4 regions of the Herbidospora sp. RD11066 genome follow, and region 1 is predicted to be linked to each of the others. Evidence: riboswitches for the same ligand, from Rfam matches in the RefSeq annotation. Region 1 holds a riboswitch; each other region holds the start of a gene.

Region 1 (4,204 bases):
GGCATCGAAGGAGAGCTGTCAAACTGGTTCGAGAAAGCAATGATGTTTATCGTGCCCGGTTTGGCAATAAGCATCCTCTCAATTCCTTTATTAATCACATCATTGATAAATCCCATCATCAAAGCGGTTATTGCGGCAGGCGTGGTGCTGGTAGTATTCGTACTTCACCCGATGTATATACGTCACCTAATCAAAATGCGTAGATTATGGGCACCGTAGGACAAAAGGGGGGACTTTAGTGTCAACCGCCAGGCAGGCGAAGTGGAGCAGCGGCGCATACAGCCACACACCTCGCATAGTTGCGATGAACCAAGGAAGCTTCTTGGCGGCTGCGGGCATCGAATGTTGGAAGGGGACGCTCGATGAGTTGATGGTGGCCATCAGGTCACTGCCTCAGGCAATCGGCGTCGAGCAGATATCGATCGTGCGCGCCTGGATATCGTGGACCAGTGGACAGCAGGAAGTGATATCAAACATTGATTCACTAAATCAAAGATTGGAAGGTGCAACACTTGAGGAAATTTTCTCTCTTCGGGTCGAAGTAGCATCGAGCCCGCAGGGAATATCTGGACTCGTAGTTGCTCGCCAGCGAATACCTGGACTTCTGGTTAACGTCAACGGAAACGACCAAGCAAAGGTACTCGGAGTTACTCAGCTAGTTTTCCAGGAAATGATGATTGGTTATGTTGATCGAATGGGTGGATGGCGTGCGCCAATTTGGATACTCCTATCCCTTGCCCCAATGATGCTCGTCTCCTTTTTTATTCAAGAGAACGCCGAAAACAATGTTTCTCGTTCATTTCTCGTCATCGCAAGTGCTGCATCGGCTATAATGATCTTGGGGTTAGGTTATCGAATGCTGCAACATTCGATCGCTTTTACTCTTGTGCAAGTCCTGCCCCGCAAGCGAGGAAGTGCCCTTCTTGAGTGGGCGATAAAGAAATATAGAATACCTGCAATCAAATGGCTCGCTGGCCTCGTCGGGGTAATTTTGGTTGGAATTGCTACCAATAAAATCGCCGATTGGATCCCCTGGCCCTAATTTGACCATTGGGTTTGATGGACTTGTTCTCGTGAACAGGTGACGTACCGATGTCACGTCAGTATGGCCCCGAACATGATTTGCGCGGCGGCGCGGTCCGTGACCGGCCGAAGAGCCGCAGCGCGGACCGCGACCGCCAAGCGCGCGGCACGCCGCAGGCGGGCCGCCTTGACCCTGTAGTGAAAATCCTCGCGGCCGTGTGCTCCCTACCGATCTTGCAGACATCTCGCCAAACGGGAAGACTGCCCGAGGTTCATGTAGTGGTGCTGGTCAACGACACAAACGCCTAACCTGGACCGCTCGGTGCCTAGTCTCTGGCCCTCGAAGTCCTTGTTGCCTTTGTGCACCAACTACTGATAGTTGGTGTCGAACCACTTGGTCATCTCCAGCGGCGCGACGTCCTGCGTTCCCCGCGCCATGGCGAAGTAGCCGTCGAGCGCGTCGGCCGCCACGGCGGCGCGGTGCCTGTCGGGGATGGCGCCGACCATGACGGTGGTGTCGAGCACATGGTCGTACAGGGAGAAATCACCGGTGGGAACCTCGGCCAGACCCGATTCCACCATGTCGCGCCAGTTGGCGCGACGCAGGGTGGCGGCGGTGGCGCGCAGGTCGCCGGCGCTGAGACGACCGGCCCAGTAGCCCTCGACGGCCTTCTTGAGTTCCCGGTCGGCGCCCTGTCGTGGGTAGCCGTAGACGGTGGCGAGTGTCACGAAACTCTCCTTCGCGAGTCACGGAAGACATCCGATCGCACTCGAACGAAGGCACGGCCACGGCACGGAACCACGCCCGCCCGCTGCGCCGGCCCGCCCTCGAGGCCATCGACGTTTCCGCGCGCGGCCGCGCGCGGGCAGTGGCAGGTCTTCGGACTCGTGGGCGTCGTGCTCGTTCCTACTGGCCGTCGCTTCCCCGGCCCCAAGGCCGAGTGCTGGTTGACGGCGGTCGTTCCCACTCACCGCTGCGGGGCAGTCCCGGATTCACACCGGGTTCCCTCTTGCGACTCCCCGCCTGGCTGACAGGGCGAACCGACTGCGCTCCCACCCTACGGCCGGCGGCGGGGCGGCCGGAACCGGTGGAGTTCGAGGATCGCGGGTAACGGCACCAGACCCGGGCCGCCCGCGCTGATCCACGCCGCGATGTCGGCGGTCGCGTTCTCGTCGTTGACGAAGGCGAGCCACACCGGCCGCCCTCCGGCGGCGCGGCCCTCCGGCGTCGGCTGCACGACGACGACGTTGGCCTGGTCGCACACGTCGAGGCAGTCGGTCACGCGGACCTCGGCGACCTCGCCCAACAACCTGATCTGCTCGTCGTGGTCGAGATGGGGCACTTTGCGGGCGCTGCCGCAGCAGCAGTCCCGGCATACCGTGATCCTCTTCACACGGGCCTCTCTCGGGGAGATCCGCCCCGGCTGGTGAGGAGGCGACCGCGTGAGTCTCTGGCTCCCGGTGCTCACGCACCGGTCACAGTGGCGGGACCGCGCCGGATTCGCACCGGTTTCCTCAGTCCGCGCTCGCCTTTCCCGAATTGTACGACTATGTCGCGACCAGCTCGGTGGGCAGCAGCCGCAGCCCCCGCACGACGGAGGGAGTGGCCGCGAACGCCTCCCCCACCACGGGATCGCTGTGCAGCAGGTGCGCCAGGTGCCGCAGGGCGTGCGCCGCGACGTTCTCCACCTGAAGGTCCTGCGGCGTCGGTGTCGCGGGGGCCTCGCCGCGGGCGAGCCGGTAGTCGGTCAGCAGGTCGGCGGGAGAGGCCGGGTCGGGGTCGGGGCAGACGGCGTAGGTCAGCACCAGCCTCCCGTGTGCCTCGTAGCGCCAGCTCGTGGAGTGCACTACCGTGACCGCGTCGCCGGCCGCGACCTCCGCGTGGCGGCGGGCGGCCTGGTCGGGGGTCTCGCCGTCGCGCAACGTGGTCTCCAGCCGGCGGTACCGCCAGCCGAGGTCGTCGGCGCGCAATGCCAGGATCTCCACTGACAGCGGTACGAGCCCCACGAGCTTCCTCCCACTTGTTGCAACTGATATGCAGCAGCGTACCGATCGCAGGTTGTGGACGAGAGGCGGAGACCATGGCCGGACTGTTCGTGCTGATGGGGTCGGGTGAGACCAGCCCCACCATGGTCGAGGTCCACCGGTCGGCGGCCCGCGCGCTGGGTGGGCGGCCCCGGGCGGTGCTGCTGGACACCCCTTACGCGTTCCAGGAGAACGCGGCCGACATCTCGGCCCGTGCCCGTGACTACTTCGCCCGCAGCGTCGGTCTCGACGTGGCCGTCGGCGCCGACGTCGCGGGGGCCGACTGGGTGTTCTCCGGCCCCGGCAGCCCGACCTACGCGCTCGACCGCTGGTCGGAGGGCCCGCTCGGCGCCGACCTGCGGTCACGGGTGGCGGCCCGCGAAGGTGTCACCGTGCTCGCCTCCGCCGCCGCGTGCACCGCCGGGGTCGCCACCGTTCCCGTGTACGAGATCTACAAGGTCGGCGCGCCCCCGCACTGGCGGGAGGGCCTCGACCTGCTCGGTCCCCTCGGGCTGCGGGCCGTCGTGATCCCCCACTACGACAACACCGAGGGCGGCACCCACGACACGCGCTACTGCTACCTCGGCGAGCGCCGCCTGACCCTGATGGAGGCCGAGCTCGACGACGACGTCTCCGTGCTCGGCCTCGACGAACACACCGCCGTCACCGTCGACCTCGGCACCGGACGGGTGACCGTGGCCGGCCGGGGCGGCCTGACCATCCGCCGCCACGGCGTGCAGACCCGGCTGCCCGCCGGGACCGTCACCGACCTGGCCGGGCTGCGCGACCTCGCCCACGGCGCCGCCGTCGCCGCTTCCCCGCCCGCTCCCCCGGCGACCGCGGCCGACGTTACGCTCGCCGAGGTGATGAGCGGCTGCGCCGACCGCTTCACCTCGGCGCTGGCCGGCTACGACGGCCCGGAGGCGGCCGCGGCCGTGCTCGACCTGGAGGCGGAGATCCTCCGGTGGTCGGCCGACACCGAGGCCGACGAGGGCGGCGTCGAGCAGGCCCGCGACGCCCTCCGGCTGATGATCGCCAAGCTCGGCGCGTCGGCGGGGCACACAGACCGCGTCGTCGCGGCCGTCGTCGCCCTCCGCGCCGAACTCCGCGCGAGGGGCGACTACCGGGCGGCCGACGAGCTCAGGCGGGCGCTCGC
Region 2 (4,204 bases), on a different contig from region 1:
GACCAGGATCGGCTGCCCCGGATGGTCGCGGCGGACCTGGATCGCCGCGCGGACCCCCTCGTCGCGGAAGGTCGGCGGCAGCCGGATGTCGACCACGGCGATGTCGGGCCGGTGCTCGTCGACCGCCCCGTGGAACTCCTCGGCGGTCCCGACGGTGGCGACCACCTCGTGCCCCTCGGTGTTGAGCAGCAGCGTCAGCCCCTCGGCCAGCAGAACGCTGTCCTCCACGATGATCACTCGCACGTAAGCCCCACCCGCACCGCGCCCTTCCGCCAGATGATGGAAGCCGCACCGGCTTCCCGCCCGTATGTCATGCGCAGGTCGGCCCCACCCGCTTCGCGCTCGTGCGTCACGCGCAACGCGGCCCCACCCGCTTCGCGCCCGTGCGTCATTCGCATGGCAGTTCCACTCGCAAGGTCGTCGGCCCGCCCGGCGGGCTGGTCAGGGTGGTCGTGCCGTCGAAGGCGCTGACGCGGCGGCGGATGCCGGCGAGGCCGGATCCGCCCTGTTCGTCGGCGCCGCCCTTTCCGTCGTCGCTCACTTCGGCCACGAGCCTGCCTTCCGTACGTTGGACGCCCACCCTCGCCCGGGTCGCCGCGCTGTGCCGGGCCACGTTCGTCAGGGCTTCGGCGATCACGAAGTAGGCCGCGGCCTCGACCGCCGCAGGGAGGCGCCCCACGTCGGCCGTCTCGACCTCGACCGGCACCGGCGACCGCCCGGCCAGCGCCGCGACCGCGCCGGGCAGGCCGCGGTCGGCCAGGATCGGCGGGTACATGCCGCGGATGATGCCGCGCAGCTCGGTCATCGTCTCTTCGGTGCTCAGCCGGGCCTCGGTGATGAGCGCGGCGGCCTTGCCGGGGTCGTCGGCCAGCACCCGTTCGGCGATGCCGAGCCGCATGGCGATGGAGACCAGCCGGGCCTGGGCGCCGTCGTGGAGGTCGCGTTCGATGCGGCGCAGTTCGTGGCCGTGGGCGTCGAGCGCCTCGGTGACCCGTTCGGCCAGGCGTACGTGCCGGGGCGCCAGGATCGCCTTGGCCAGCCGGAACAGCCCGTCGGCGAGCCTCGGCACCACCCGGAACCCGACCGCCCCGACCAGCCCGAGGAACACCGGCACGGTGATCACCACCCGCGCCCACGAGTCGAGCGCCCACGGCAGGTAGATGGCGTGTTCGGGCAGCGGCGCCCACCACCAGATCGGGATCGACAGCCCCCAGCCGAGCGCGCCCCACAGCCCGATCGCCAGGATCCCGCCGATCGTCCCGGTGAAGGAGTGGACGACGAAGAACCCGAGGTCCCGCCAGGTCTGCGGGTCACCCGTGACGGCGCGCACCCGCGCTAGGGGACCTCCCTGGACGGGCCGGTAGGACGCCGTCACCCGCTCCCCGAGCCACGCCGCCGCGTTCCGCCGGGCCAGCGACGCGACCGCTCGGTTGAACCGGATCGAGTACGGCAGCAGCAGCAACCCGAGATAGGTCGCCGACAGGATCATCGTGATCACGGTGCCGAGGAGGGCGAAGAAGCCCAGGGGGACCAGCAGCAGATCGAGCACCAGCCGCCCGGTCGCCCTGACGGCCCGCCACACCATGGGGTCAGCCTAGCCTCACGTCCGGGTCAAAATCGCTGTTGGTACGGTATGGGCGCGTGACGCCGCAGCGAAGTCCGGTGTGAACCCGGCGCTGTTCCCGCAACTGTGAACCCTCCTCCCCGGAGGGCAGCCAGGTCGCCTGTGTCGTCGCCGACGCCATCCGCCCTCGTGGAAAGGGTGATCCGTCCCCGGGTCTCTCGTTCCGGCAACCCCCTTCGGAGGAACCTCGTGAGGCCCTTGCGTACGGCTCTCGCGGGTGTGTTGCTGGGTGTCACCCTGCTGTCCGGTTGCAGCAGTGCCGACACCGCGACCCCCGCTTCTCCCGCCGCTCAGAGCAGCGGCCCCTTCCCGGTGACCGTGCAGGCCGCCAACGGCGCCGTCACGATCGCGGAAAGGCCGCAACGGGTCGTGTCGCTGTCGCCCACGGCCACCGAGTCGCTGTTCGCGATCGGCGCCGGGCCGCAGGTCGTCGCGGTCGACGACCAGTCGAACTTCCCGCCCGAGGCGCCCAAGACCGCCCTGTCGGGCTTCAAGCCCAACGTCGAGGCCATCACCGCCGAGCAGCCCGACCTGGTGATCGTCTCCAACGACCTCGAAGGCGTCGTGGCCGGGCTTGGCAAGGTCGGCGTGCCGGTACTGGTCCTGTCGGCCGCCACCAAGATCGACGACGCGTACACGGAGATCGAGAACCTCGGCACCGCCACCGGCAACCGCGCCAAGGCCGACGAGGTCGTGACGGGGATGAAGCAGAAGCTCGCCGACCTGGCCGCCGCCGCTCCCCAGGCGAAACTGACGTACTACCACGAGCTCGACGTCACTCCGTATGCCGCGACCTCGACCACCTTCATCGGCCAGATCTACGCCCTGTTCGGCCTGGTCAACATCGCCGACGAGGCCCCCGACGCGGCCGGTGGCTACCCCAAACTGTCGGCCGAGTTCGTCGCCAAGGCCGACCCTGATTTGATCTTCCTGGCCGACGTGAAGTGCTGCCAGCAGAACGCCGAAGCCCTCGCGAAGCGCCCCGGCTGGGGCGGCCTGAAGGCCGTCAAGAACGGCGACGTGGTCGAACTCGACGACGACATCGCCTCCCGCTGGGGCCCCCGCGTCGTAGACCTGGCCGAGGCCATCGGCGCCGGGGTGGCCAAGGCCGCCGGCTGATGCCCGACCGCCTCCCATTCCGCTCGGCCGTTTGGCACGGAGCCCTTGCCAGCGCGCGAACGCCGACCGACAGCCGCATGAGGCCTGGCCAAGAGCACGGGCCGATGCCCAAACGCCCCTTTCCGCGCCTCGCCGCCCCAAGGCCTTCCGGCAGAACGCCACGACCGAGCCCGTTCAGCGCGCGACCGCCGACCGACAGCCGCATGAGGCCGGGACGAAACCACGGGCGGCCCCAAAGCCACGACGGAGTGGCTGCATGTCCAAGCACGCGATGCCGGGAACGAGTTGGTTCACACCGAAACGCGGGGGGCTGGGGCGGGGCTGGTCCACGTGCAAGCTCGGGGTGCTGGGGCGGGGCTGGTTCACGTCCGAGCTGGGGGTGCTGGGGCGGGGCTGGTTCACGTGTGAGTTCAGGGTGCTGGGTCCGAGCGGGTTCACGCTCAGGCGCGGAGCCGTCGCCGCTGTGCGGTGATCGTGCCGGTTCGGGTCAGGACTTGCCGCAATCGCGTCGTTCGCGAGCCGGTTCAGGTCAAGCACGCCGGTCGATGACCGTGCTGCGCTCCGGTCAGGCCGCAGGCTGATGTCTCGAAATTTCTGGATCGGGGCGGCTGCCGTGGTCCTGGTCGCCTGTATGGCCGCGGGTCTCATGGTCGGTGCCGCCGGGCTGCCCCTGAAGGGGGTGGTGCTGGCGCTGGTCGATCGGCTGCCGTTCGTGGATGTCGCCTCCGGGCTCACCCCGTTGGAGAACGGGGTGCTGTTCGAGTTGCGGTTGCCCCGGGTGCTGCTCGGGGCGATGGTCGGTGGGCTGCTGGCGGTCGCGGGCGCCGGGTACCAGGGCGTGTTCCGCAATCCGCTGGCCGATCCCTATCTGCTCGGCGCCGCCGCCGGAGCCGGGCTGACCGTCACGCTGGTCATCGTGGTCGCGGGCGACGGGGTCGGGGTGCCGCTCGCGGCGTTCTGCGGGGCGGTCGGCGGGGTGCTGCTGGCTTACGGGCTCGGGCATACCGCCACGAGAGGTGGCGGGACCGCCACGCTCGTGCTCGCCGGAGTCGCGGTGACCTCGTTCCTCACCGCCATCCAGACCTTCCTCCAGCAGCTCAAGGTCGAGGAGCTCCAGCGCGTCTACGCCTGGATCCTCGGCGACGTCGGCGGCGGGTGGGATCAGGTGGTCAGGTGTGCGCCCTACGCCGCCGTTGCCGCTGCGATCCTGCTGGTGCACGGGCGGCTGCTCGACGTGCTGTCGGTCGGTGACGACGAGGCCTCCGCGCTGGGGGTGCGGGCCGGGCGGGTGCGGCTGGTCGTGCTGGTCGCGGCCTCGCTGGCCACCGCCGCCGCCGTGTCGGCCGGAGGGCTGATCGGGTTCGTCGGGGTGGTGGTGCCGCACGCGGTCAGGCGCCTGGCCGGGGGGTCGTACCGGGTGGTGCTGCCGCTGTCGCTGCTGGTGGGAGGCGCGTTCCTGGT
Region 3 (4,204 bases), on a different contig from region 1:
TTCCCCTGCTCGTCCTTCGCGCCGACGAAGTCGAGCTGGGCGTCGTCGAGGTGCCGCTGGAGGTTGGTCATGATCCCGCCCGGATGCGCGGCGTTGACGAGGAGTCCGGGCCACCGCCGCGCCGCCCCCACCGCGAACAGCACGTTGGCCGTCTTCGACTGCGCGTAGGCCTGCCACGGGTCGTAGGCCCGCCGCTCGAAGTGGACGTCGTCGAAGTGCACCGGAGACATCAGGTGGGCGGCCGAGGCGACCACCACGATCCTGCCCCCGTCGGGGATCGAGGGCCGCAGGCCGATGGCCAGCGCGGCGTGCCCGACGTGGTTGGTGGCGAACTGCAACTCCCACCCGTCGCCGGTACGCGTGAGCTCCGGCAGCGCCATGATCCCCGCGTTGTTCACCAGGACGTCGAGCGGCCCGTCCCAGGCGTCCGCGAAGGAACGCACCGACCCGAGATCGGCCAGGTCGAGCCGCCCGACCGCCACCTTCCGCCCGGTCGCCTCGCGAATCCGCTCGGCGGCGACGAGACCGCTCTCCGGATTCCGGACCGCGAGGGTCACCTCGGCCCCGGCGCGGGCCAGGCCGAGCGCGGTCTCGTATCCGATGCCGGAAGCCCCGCCGGTCACCACTGCGCGCATGATCGATCCCTTCGATGGATTAAACCAACCAGATGGTTTAGTTAACCATAGAATCCAACCGGTTGGTTTAGAATCCAGGTGTGATGGCCTACGACTCCGCCGCGACCCGTGCCCGCCTGCTCGACGCCGCCTACGACGAGTTCGTCGAACGCGGTCTGGCCGGCGCCCGGGTCGACCGCATCGCCAAGGCGGCGGAGGCCAACAAGCAGGCCATCTACGCCTACTTCGGGTCGAAGGACGCCCTGTTCGACGCCGTCCTCGACGCCCGCCTGCGGGTCCTGGCCGACGTCGTCCCGTTCACCCCGTCCGACCTGCCGGGCTACGCGGCGGCGCTGTTCGACCGGTTCGCCGAAGATCCCGGCCTGCTGCGGCTGACCCAGTGGAAGACCCTGGAGCACCCCGACGCCTCCGAGGCCGAACTCGCCGCCCACCTGGGCAAGTCGGGGGAGGTCTCCGAGGCGCTGGGCCTCGACGCCGAGCGCGGCATGGACGCCCTGATGATCGCCCTGGCCGTGGCCCAGGCGTGGAGCATCACCCCGCCCGCCATCCGCACCCTCGGCGCCCCCCACGACGAGGCGCGCCGGGCCCGCCATCGCAGGGCGGTCGTCGCGGCGGTGGGGGCGTACGTGAAGACCCTAGAAACTGAAGGAATCACCGGCTGACAGCAGCACCAGCCGGTCGTCGAGTTCGTACTTCTCGAAGGCGTCCCACAGGTCGCCGGGGCCTTCGGTGAAGTGCTGCCAGCCGTCCATGTGGACGGGGATCACCACTTCGGCGCCCATGATCAGCGTCGCCTCCACGACCTCCTCGGCGGTGAAGGTCAGGAAGCCGTCGACCAGCGGGGTCCGCGCGGCCCCGGCGAAGAAGAGGCCCGCGTCCATCGGCCCGAGGCGCTCGGTGATCTCCCTGGTGGCTTCGAGGTCGGCGTTGTCGCCGCTCACGTAGATCGCGGGTAGATCGAAAGCGGTCAGCACGAAGCCCGTCACCGGCCCGGTGAGATCTTCCGTGCCCGGTGGGCCGTGCCGGGCGGGCACCCACGTGATGCGCAACGAGCCGCCGTCGGGGCGTTCGAAGGTCTGGTGCTCCCAGGACGTCAGCCCGGTGATGTCCTCGCCGAGCCGTGCGGCGGCCTCGGGGGTGGTGAGCACTTCGGGCACCTCGTCGAGCAGGGCCCGGCCCGAACGGTCGAGGTTGTCGGCGTGCTGGTCATGGGAGAGCAGGACGATGTCGAGATCGCCCAGTTCCTCCAGTGAGACGGCGGGACCGGCGGTCTTGATGAGGGTGCGGGTGCCGCTGGCGATCGGTCCGGGCCCGTCGAAGCAGGGGTCGGTGAGCAGTCGGAGGCCGCCGATCTCCAGCAGCGCGGTGGGCCCGCCGACCAGCCGTACGGTGCAGGTTTTCCGTTCGGACTCCATCATCCCATCCTGCGCACACCCGTCCAGGAGCCCTCGGGCGGGGTCACTACTAGCACAATCGGGCACCAGATGTTGATGTGGCAGCTGAGATCGATCCCATATATGGTGTCCCACGCGTTGGTTCGCCTCACCGGCCAGGTGGGGCGTCGCAAGAGGGAACCCGGTGCGAATCCGGGACTGCCCCGCAGCGGTGAGTGGGAACGAAAGCCGTCATCGAGCACTGGATCCTTCGAGGGTCTGGGAAGCGACGGCCGGTAGGCGCTCGTACAGAGCACGCCCGCGAGTCCGAAGACCTGCCAACCGCTTTGGACCGAGGCCGCGTGGGACGGCCCCGCCCGGTGCCCTCGTGCCCGCGCGCCTCGGTGTGTTCGCGAGGAGAGGACGAGCGCGGGAATGCGCATCAAGAAGCGCGACGGATCACTCGAACCGGTCGACGTGACCAGGATCGTGCGTGCGGTCGAAGGCTGTTCCGGCGGGCTCGCCGACGTCGAGCCGCTCCGGGTCGCCACCAGGACCATCAGCGGCCTGTACGACGGCGCCACCACCGCCGAACTCGACCGTCTGTCGATCCAGACCGCCGCCGAGATGATCGGCGAGGAGCCGCAGTACTCCCGGCTGGCCGCACGGTTGCTGGCGGCGTACATCACCAAAGAGGTGGACGCCGACACGTTCAGCCAGTCGATCAAGGAAGGCCACGCCCTCGGCCTGATCGGCGACCCCACCGCCGCCTTCGTGGCCGACCACGCCGACCTGCTCGACGCCGTGGTCGACCCGGCCAACGATCACCGCTTCGAATACTTCGGTCTCAGAACCGTGTACGACCGCTACCTGCTCCGCCACCCCCAGACGCGGTTGCCCGTCGAGACCCCCCAGTTCTGGCTCCTCCGGGTCGCCTGCGGCCTCGCCCAGACCCCCGAGGAAGCGGTCGAGCTCTACCGCCTGATGTCGTCGCTGGCCTATCTGCCCAGCTCGCCGACGCTGTTCAACTCGGGCACCGGGCACACCCAGATGTCGTCGTGCTACCTGGTCGACTCTCCCCGCGACGAACTCGGCTCGATCTACGACCGGTACGCCCAGGTCGCCCACCTGTCGAAGTTCGCCGGCGGCATCGGCATCTCCTGGTCGCGGGTCCGGTCGAGGGGCGCCCTGATCAAGGGCACCAACGGCCACTCGAACGGGATCGTCCCGTTCCTGCGCACCCTCGACGCCTCGGTGGCGGCGGTGAACCAGGGCGGCCGCCGCAAGGGCGCCGCGTGCGTCTACCTGGAGCCCTGGCACCCCGACGTCGAGGAGTTCCTGGAGCTCAAGGACAACACCGGCGAGGACGCCCGCCGCACCCACAACCTCAACCTGGCCAACTGGATCCCCGACGAGTTCATGCGCCGCGTCGAGGCCGACCAGACGTGGTCGCTGTTCGACCCCAACGACCTGCCCGAACTGCCCGACCTGTGGGGCGACGCCTTCGACGAGGTCTACCGGAAGGCCGAGGCCGACGGCCGCGCGGTCCGCCAGATCCGCGCCCGCGACCTGTACGCCAAGATGATGCGCACCCTGGCCCAGACCGGCAACGGCTGGATGACCTTCAAGGACGTCTCCAACCGCACCTGCAACCAGGCCGCCGAGCCGCAGAACGTGGTGCACCTGTCGAACCTGTGCACCGAGATCATCGAGGTCTCCAACGACGAGGAGACCGCGGTCTGCAACCTGGGCTCCGTCAACCTGGCCGCCCACCTGGCCGACGGCGGCATCGACTGGGCCAAGCTGCGCCGGACCGTGAGAACGGCGGTCGTCTTCCTCGACCGCGTGATCGACATCAACTACTACCCGACCCAGCAGGCCGCGGCGAGCAACCCCCGCTGGCGCCCGGTCGGCCTCGGCCTGATGGGCCTCCAGGACGTCTTCTTCGCCCTGAAGCTCCCCTTCGACTCCCTTGAGGCCCGCGAGCTCAGCACGAAGATCTCCGAGGAGATCTACCTCGCCGCCCTCGACACCTCGGCCGACCTCGCGGCCGAGCACGGCCCGCACCCGGCGTACCGGGAGACCTGGGCCGCGCGCGGAAAACTCCAGCCCGACCTGCACGGCCTCAGCCCCGAGTGGACCGCGCTCCGCGCGAAGATCGCCGAGCACGGCCTGCGCAACTCGCTGCTGATCGCC
Region 4 (4,204 bases), on a different contig from region 1:
GGCCTCCTCGATCTGGCCCTCGCGCAGGTAGGGGGCGGCGACCGAGCGGGCGATGCTGCGGCCGTGCCGGGCGCTGTGGTAGGCGATCACCCCGGCCTCGCCGAGCAGCCGGGCCGCCTTCACGGTCACCAGTTCGGGGTCGCCGGGGCCGAGGCCCACGCCGTAGAGCGTTCCGGTCATCATTCCTCGTCACTGGCGATGGCGTTGAGCGCCGCCGCCGTCATCGCGCTGCCGCCACGGCGACCGCGAACCACCAGAAACTCCAGGTCAGAGGCGGCCAGCGCGTCTTTCGACTCGGCCGCGCCGATGAACCCCACCGGGATCCCGATCACCGCCGCCGGTCGCGGCGCCCCCTCGGCGACCATCTCCAGCAGCCGGAACAGCGCCGTCGGCGCGTTCCCGACCGCCACCACCGCGCCGCCCATCCGCTCGCGCCACAGCTCCAGCGCCGCCGCGCTGCGGGTCGTCCCGAGCTCCGCCGCCAGCGCCGGAACGCGCGGGTCCGCGAGGGTGCACAGAACCTCGTTCTTGTACGGCAACCGCTTCCGCGTCACCCCCGCCGCGACCATGTTGGCGTCGCAGAGGATCGGCGCGCCCGCGTCCAGCGCCTTCCTGGCCGCCGCGACGACCCCGTCCGACCAGGCCATGTCGCCGGGCAGGTCGGTCATGCCGCAGGCGTGGATCATGCGGACCGCGACCCGCGCCACGTCGGGCGGCAGGGCCGACAGGTCGGCCTCGGCGCGGATGGTGGCGAAGGACTGGCGGTAGATCTCGGCGCCGTCCTTGATGTAGGTCACGATGCGCTCCGCTGGTAGCCGGACGGGGTGGCGATCAGGTCGGTGACCTCGCCCCTGGGCCGCCCGCACCTGCGCGCGCAGCCGGACCAGTGGACGGGCACGCCGATGGGCCGGGCGTCCGCCTGCACGTCGCTCAGCGACTTCGCGCAGCCGGGCGAGCCGGTGCAGGCGGTGACGTGGAGCCAGGGGCTGCCGGGGTCGGTGATCAGCCCCTCGGGCAGGCGGGTGCCCGCGGGGACGAGCAGGGTGCGCCAGGGCGTGATCCGCAGCCACTCGGCCTCGGCCAGCACCAGCGCCTGGGCGGCGGTCAGGCGGCCGAGGGGGACCAGGGCGCCGGTCATCGCGCCGAAGTCGCCGACGTAGCCGCTGGTCCGGGGTTCGGGGAAGGTCGCCTTCGGTCCCGGGAAGGTGCCCTCGGGGATACGCCATTCGCCCTCGGAGAGCCGGAGGAAGGTCTGCGCGACGTGGACCGCTGCGTGGATCGCCTCAGTGGGCGGTAGCCGTAAAGAAAGATCGGTGGTTCCGGCGAAGACGGCGAAGTGCTCACCGCGGGACATCAGCACCACGTCGGCGCCGAGACCCGCCACATCCCCGGAGCCGTCGTCGACCGCGAACAGGAACCGCCCGGACAGATCGGCCAGTTCCGGTACGGCGCAGATCGCCTCGTCGAGACCCTTCACCAGCGCGCGGAAAGCGGCGGAACCGGACAGCGGCGAGGCGACGATGTTGCGCACCCGCTCGTGGGAGGCCGACGGCAGCAGCCCCGCCGCCGCGATCGCCTCGGCGAACCCGGCCGGGTCGTCGACCCCTCTGACCTGGATGTTCGCGCGCGAGGTCAGCTCCAGCACGCCCCCGCCGGCGGTCGCGAGGACCGCGAGCTGCGCCCCGGTCAGGTCGCCTCCGGGCAGCCGGACCCGGGCCAGCGGCCCGTCCGCCGCCTGATGGACCTGGAGCGCGCCGGGACAGGCGTCGCGCGAGGAATGTCCGGTAATGGCCACGTCGAGGATGGTAAAGCCCCCCGTGGGTCTTGCAAGCCGGGGGAGTCCCGTAGTCTCATCGGGCGACGGCACAAACGAGGAAGCCGGTGTGAATCCGGCGCGGTCCCGCCACTGTCACCGGGGAGCGAACCCCACCAACGGCCACTGTCACAGGGAAGGCCGGGGTGAGCCCTGATCCGGGAGCCAGGAGACTCGGCCGTCACCTGAACACACGACCCGGGGCGCGGACCCCGAGGGAGGGCTCGCCATGATCGTTTTGCTGTCCACATCGGACACCGACCTCCTGAGCGCCCGCGCGAGCGGCGCCCCCTACCGGTTGGCGAACCCCTCCCGAACCCCCGACCCGACGTCGTTACTCGACGACGCCGACGTGATCGTGGTCCGGTTGCTGGGCGGCCGCCGCGCCTACGAAGAGGGCCTGGACATCCTCCTGGCCGGCGGGAAGCCGGTTGTGGTGCTGGGCGGCGAACAGGCCCCCGACGCGGAGTTGATGGAGCTCTCGACGGTCCCGAGCGGCGTGTGCGCCGAGGCCCACGCCTACCTGGCCCACGGCGGCCCCGCCAACCTGACCGAACTGCACAACTTCCTCAGCGACACCCTGCTCCTGACCGGAAACGGCTTCGCCCCTCCGGCCGCACTGCCGTCGTGGGGCCTTGGCGAGACTGCCGGCCTCAGCGTCACCCCTCCCCATGCATTGCCCGAAATTTCGGCAGATCCGGGTGTTCGGCCCGATCCCGAAAGCCACGTGGCGGAGCCGAGCACGGCGGCAGAAACACGGACAGGGCAAACTGCGGAAGCAGCGGCAAAGGTTGGCGCGCAGGGTGCGGGGGGTCCGGACAGCGCTGCGCGCAGTCCGGAAATTTCAGGACAACCGGTGGTTGGGATCCTCTACTACCGCGCCCATCACGTCGCCGGCAACACCTCTTTCATCCGGACTTTGTCCGAAGCGATTGTCCAAGCCGGTGGACGTCCCCTGCCCGTCTACTGCGCCTCGCTGCGCACCGCCGAGGCCGGGCTGATCGAGACGCTGAGCGAGTGTGACGCGCTGATCGTCACCGTGCTGGCGGCGGGGGGTACCCGGCCCGCGACCGCGCAGGCGGGCGGCGAGGACGAGGCGTGGGACGTCGGCGCGCTGGCCGATCTCGACATCCCGATCCTCCAGGGGCTCTGCCTGACCACCGACCGCGCCACCTGGGAGGCCGCCGACGACGGGCTGTCCCCGCTGGACGCGGCCTCGCAGATCGCCATCCCCGAGTTCGACGGCCGGATCATCACGGTCCCGTTCTCGTTCAAGGAGATCGACCCCGACGGCCTCACCGTCTACGCCGCCGACCCCGAGCGCGCCGCCCGGGTGGCGGGAGTGGCGGTCCGGCACGCCCGGCTGCGCCACATCCCCGTCGAAGAGCGCCGCGTGGCGATCATGCTGTCGGCCTACCCGACCAAGCACTCCCGCATCGGCAACGCCGTCGGCCTGGACACCCCGCGCAGCGTGGTCCGGCTGCTGCGGGCCATGGGCGAGGCCGGGTACAAGATCGGCGACTTCCCCGGCGTGGCCGCCCAGGACGGCGACGCCCTCATCCACGCCCTGATCGCCGCGGGCGGCCAGGACCCCGACTGGCTCACCGACGAGCAACTCGCCGGCAACCCGGTCCGCATCCACAAGGACGTCTACCGGCGGCACTTCGACGGCCTGCCCGCCGACCTCCGCGAGGCGATGGAGCGGCACTGGGGCCCCGCCCCGGGAGAGCTGTTCGTCGACGGCGACGACATCGTGCTCGCCGCCCTCCAGGACGAGAACGTCGTCGTCATGGTCCAGCCGCCGCGCGGCTTCGGCGAGAACCCCATCGCCATCTACCACGACCCCGACCTGCCGCCCAGCCACCACTTCCTGGCCGCCTACCACTGGCTGTCGAACCGGTACGACGCCGTCGTGCACGTCGGCAAGCACGGCAACCTCGAATGGCTCCCCGGCAAGTCGGCCGGCCTGTCGGCCGCCTGCGGCCCCGACGCCGCCCTCGGCGACCTGCCGCTCATCTACCCCTTCCTCGTGAACGACCCGGGCGAGGGCACCCAGGCCAAACGCCGCGCCCACGCCACCCTGGTCGACCACCTCGTGCCCCCGATGGCCCGCGCCGAGACCTACGGCGACATGGCCCGCCTGGAGCAGCTCCTCGACGAGCACGCCTCCATCGCCGCCATGGACCCGGCCAAGCTCCCGGCCGTCCGCGCCCAGATCTGGACGCTCATCCAGGCCGCCCGCCTCGACCACGACCTCGGCCTGGACGACCGCCCCCACGACGCCGAGTTCGACGACTTCCTCCTGCACGTCGACGGCTGGCTGTGCGAGGTCAAGGACGTCCAGATCCGCGACGGCCTGCACGTCCTCGGCCAGGTCCCTTCTGGCGAAGC

The links. A riboswitch is a leader RNA that binds a small molecule or an ion and turns the genes downstream of it on or off. The one in region 1 is predicted to bind cobalamin.
Region 2: it holds a riboswitch for cobalamin, as region 1 does, so the genes downstream of both, ACYQ78_RS01565 (ABC transporter substrate-binding protein) here and ACYQ78_RS29410 (hypothetical protein) in region 1, are expected to answer to the same signal.
Region 3: it holds a riboswitch for cobalamin, as region 1 does, so the genes downstream of both, ACYQ78_RS14255 (ribonucleoside-diphosphate reductase subunit alpha) here and ACYQ78_RS29410 (hypothetical protein) in region 1, are expected to answer to the same signal.
Region 4: it holds a riboswitch for cobalamin, as region 1 does, so the genes downstream of both, cobN (cobaltochelatase subunit CobN) here and ACYQ78_RS29410 (hypothetical protein) in region 1, are expected to answer to the same signal.

The regions. Positions count from the first base shown of each region.
Region 1 covers NZ_BAAGDO010000008.1:438,687-442,890, reverse strand. The annotation lists gene ACYQ78_RS29420 (hypothetical protein) at 1-219, shown strand, start outside; gene ACYQ78_RS29415 (hypothetical protein) at 305-1,042, shown strand; gene ACYQ78_RS29410 (hypothetical protein) at 1,393-1,752, opposite strand; cobalamin riboswitch at 1,878-2,085, opposite strand; gene ACYQ78_RS29405 (hypothetical protein) at 2,082-2,417, opposite strand; cobalamin riboswitch at 2,449-2,591, opposite strand; gene ACYQ78_RS29400 (hypothetical protein) at 2,572-3,030, opposite strand; gene ACYQ78_RS29395 (hypothetical protein) at 3,105-4,204, shown strand, end outside.
Region 2 covers NZ_BAAGDO010000001.1:336,017-340,220, forward strand. The annotation lists gene ACYQ78_RS01555 (response regulator transcription factor) at 1-243, opposite strand, end outside; gene ACYQ78_RS01560 (sensor histidine kinase) at 389-1,585, opposite strand; cobalamin riboswitch at 1,613-1,734, shown strand; gene ACYQ78_RS01565 (ABC transporter substrate-binding protein) at 1,814-2,743, shown strand; gene ACYQ78_RS01570 (hypothetical protein) at 3,000-3,215, shown strand; gene ACYQ78_RS01575 (FecCD family ABC transporter permease) at 3,324-4,204, shown strand, end outside.
Region 3 covers NZ_BAAGDO010000003.1:589,461-593,664, reverse strand. The annotation lists gene ACYQ78_RS14270 (SDR family NAD(P)-dependent oxidoreductase) at 1-635, opposite strand, end outside; gene ACYQ78_RS14265 (TetR/AcrR family transcriptional regulator) at 719-1,297, shown strand; gene ACYQ78_RS14260 (MBL fold metallo-hydrolase) at 1,271-2,050, opposite strand; cobalamin riboswitch at 2,152-2,365, shown strand; gene ACYQ78_RS14255 (ribonucleoside-diphosphate reductase subunit alpha) at 2,444-4,204, shown strand, end outside.
Region 4 covers NZ_BAAGDO010000010.1:230,951-235,154, forward strand. The annotation lists gene ACYQ78_RS32415 (precorrin-2 C(20)-methyltransferase) at 1-180, opposite strand, end outside; gene ACYQ78_RS32420 (precorrin-8X methylmutase) at 180-800, opposite strand; gene ACYQ78_RS32425 (hypothetical protein) at 794-1,795, opposite strand; cobalamin riboswitch at 1,845-2,010, shown strand; gene cobN (cobaltochelatase subunit CobN) at 2,043-4,204, shown strand, end outside.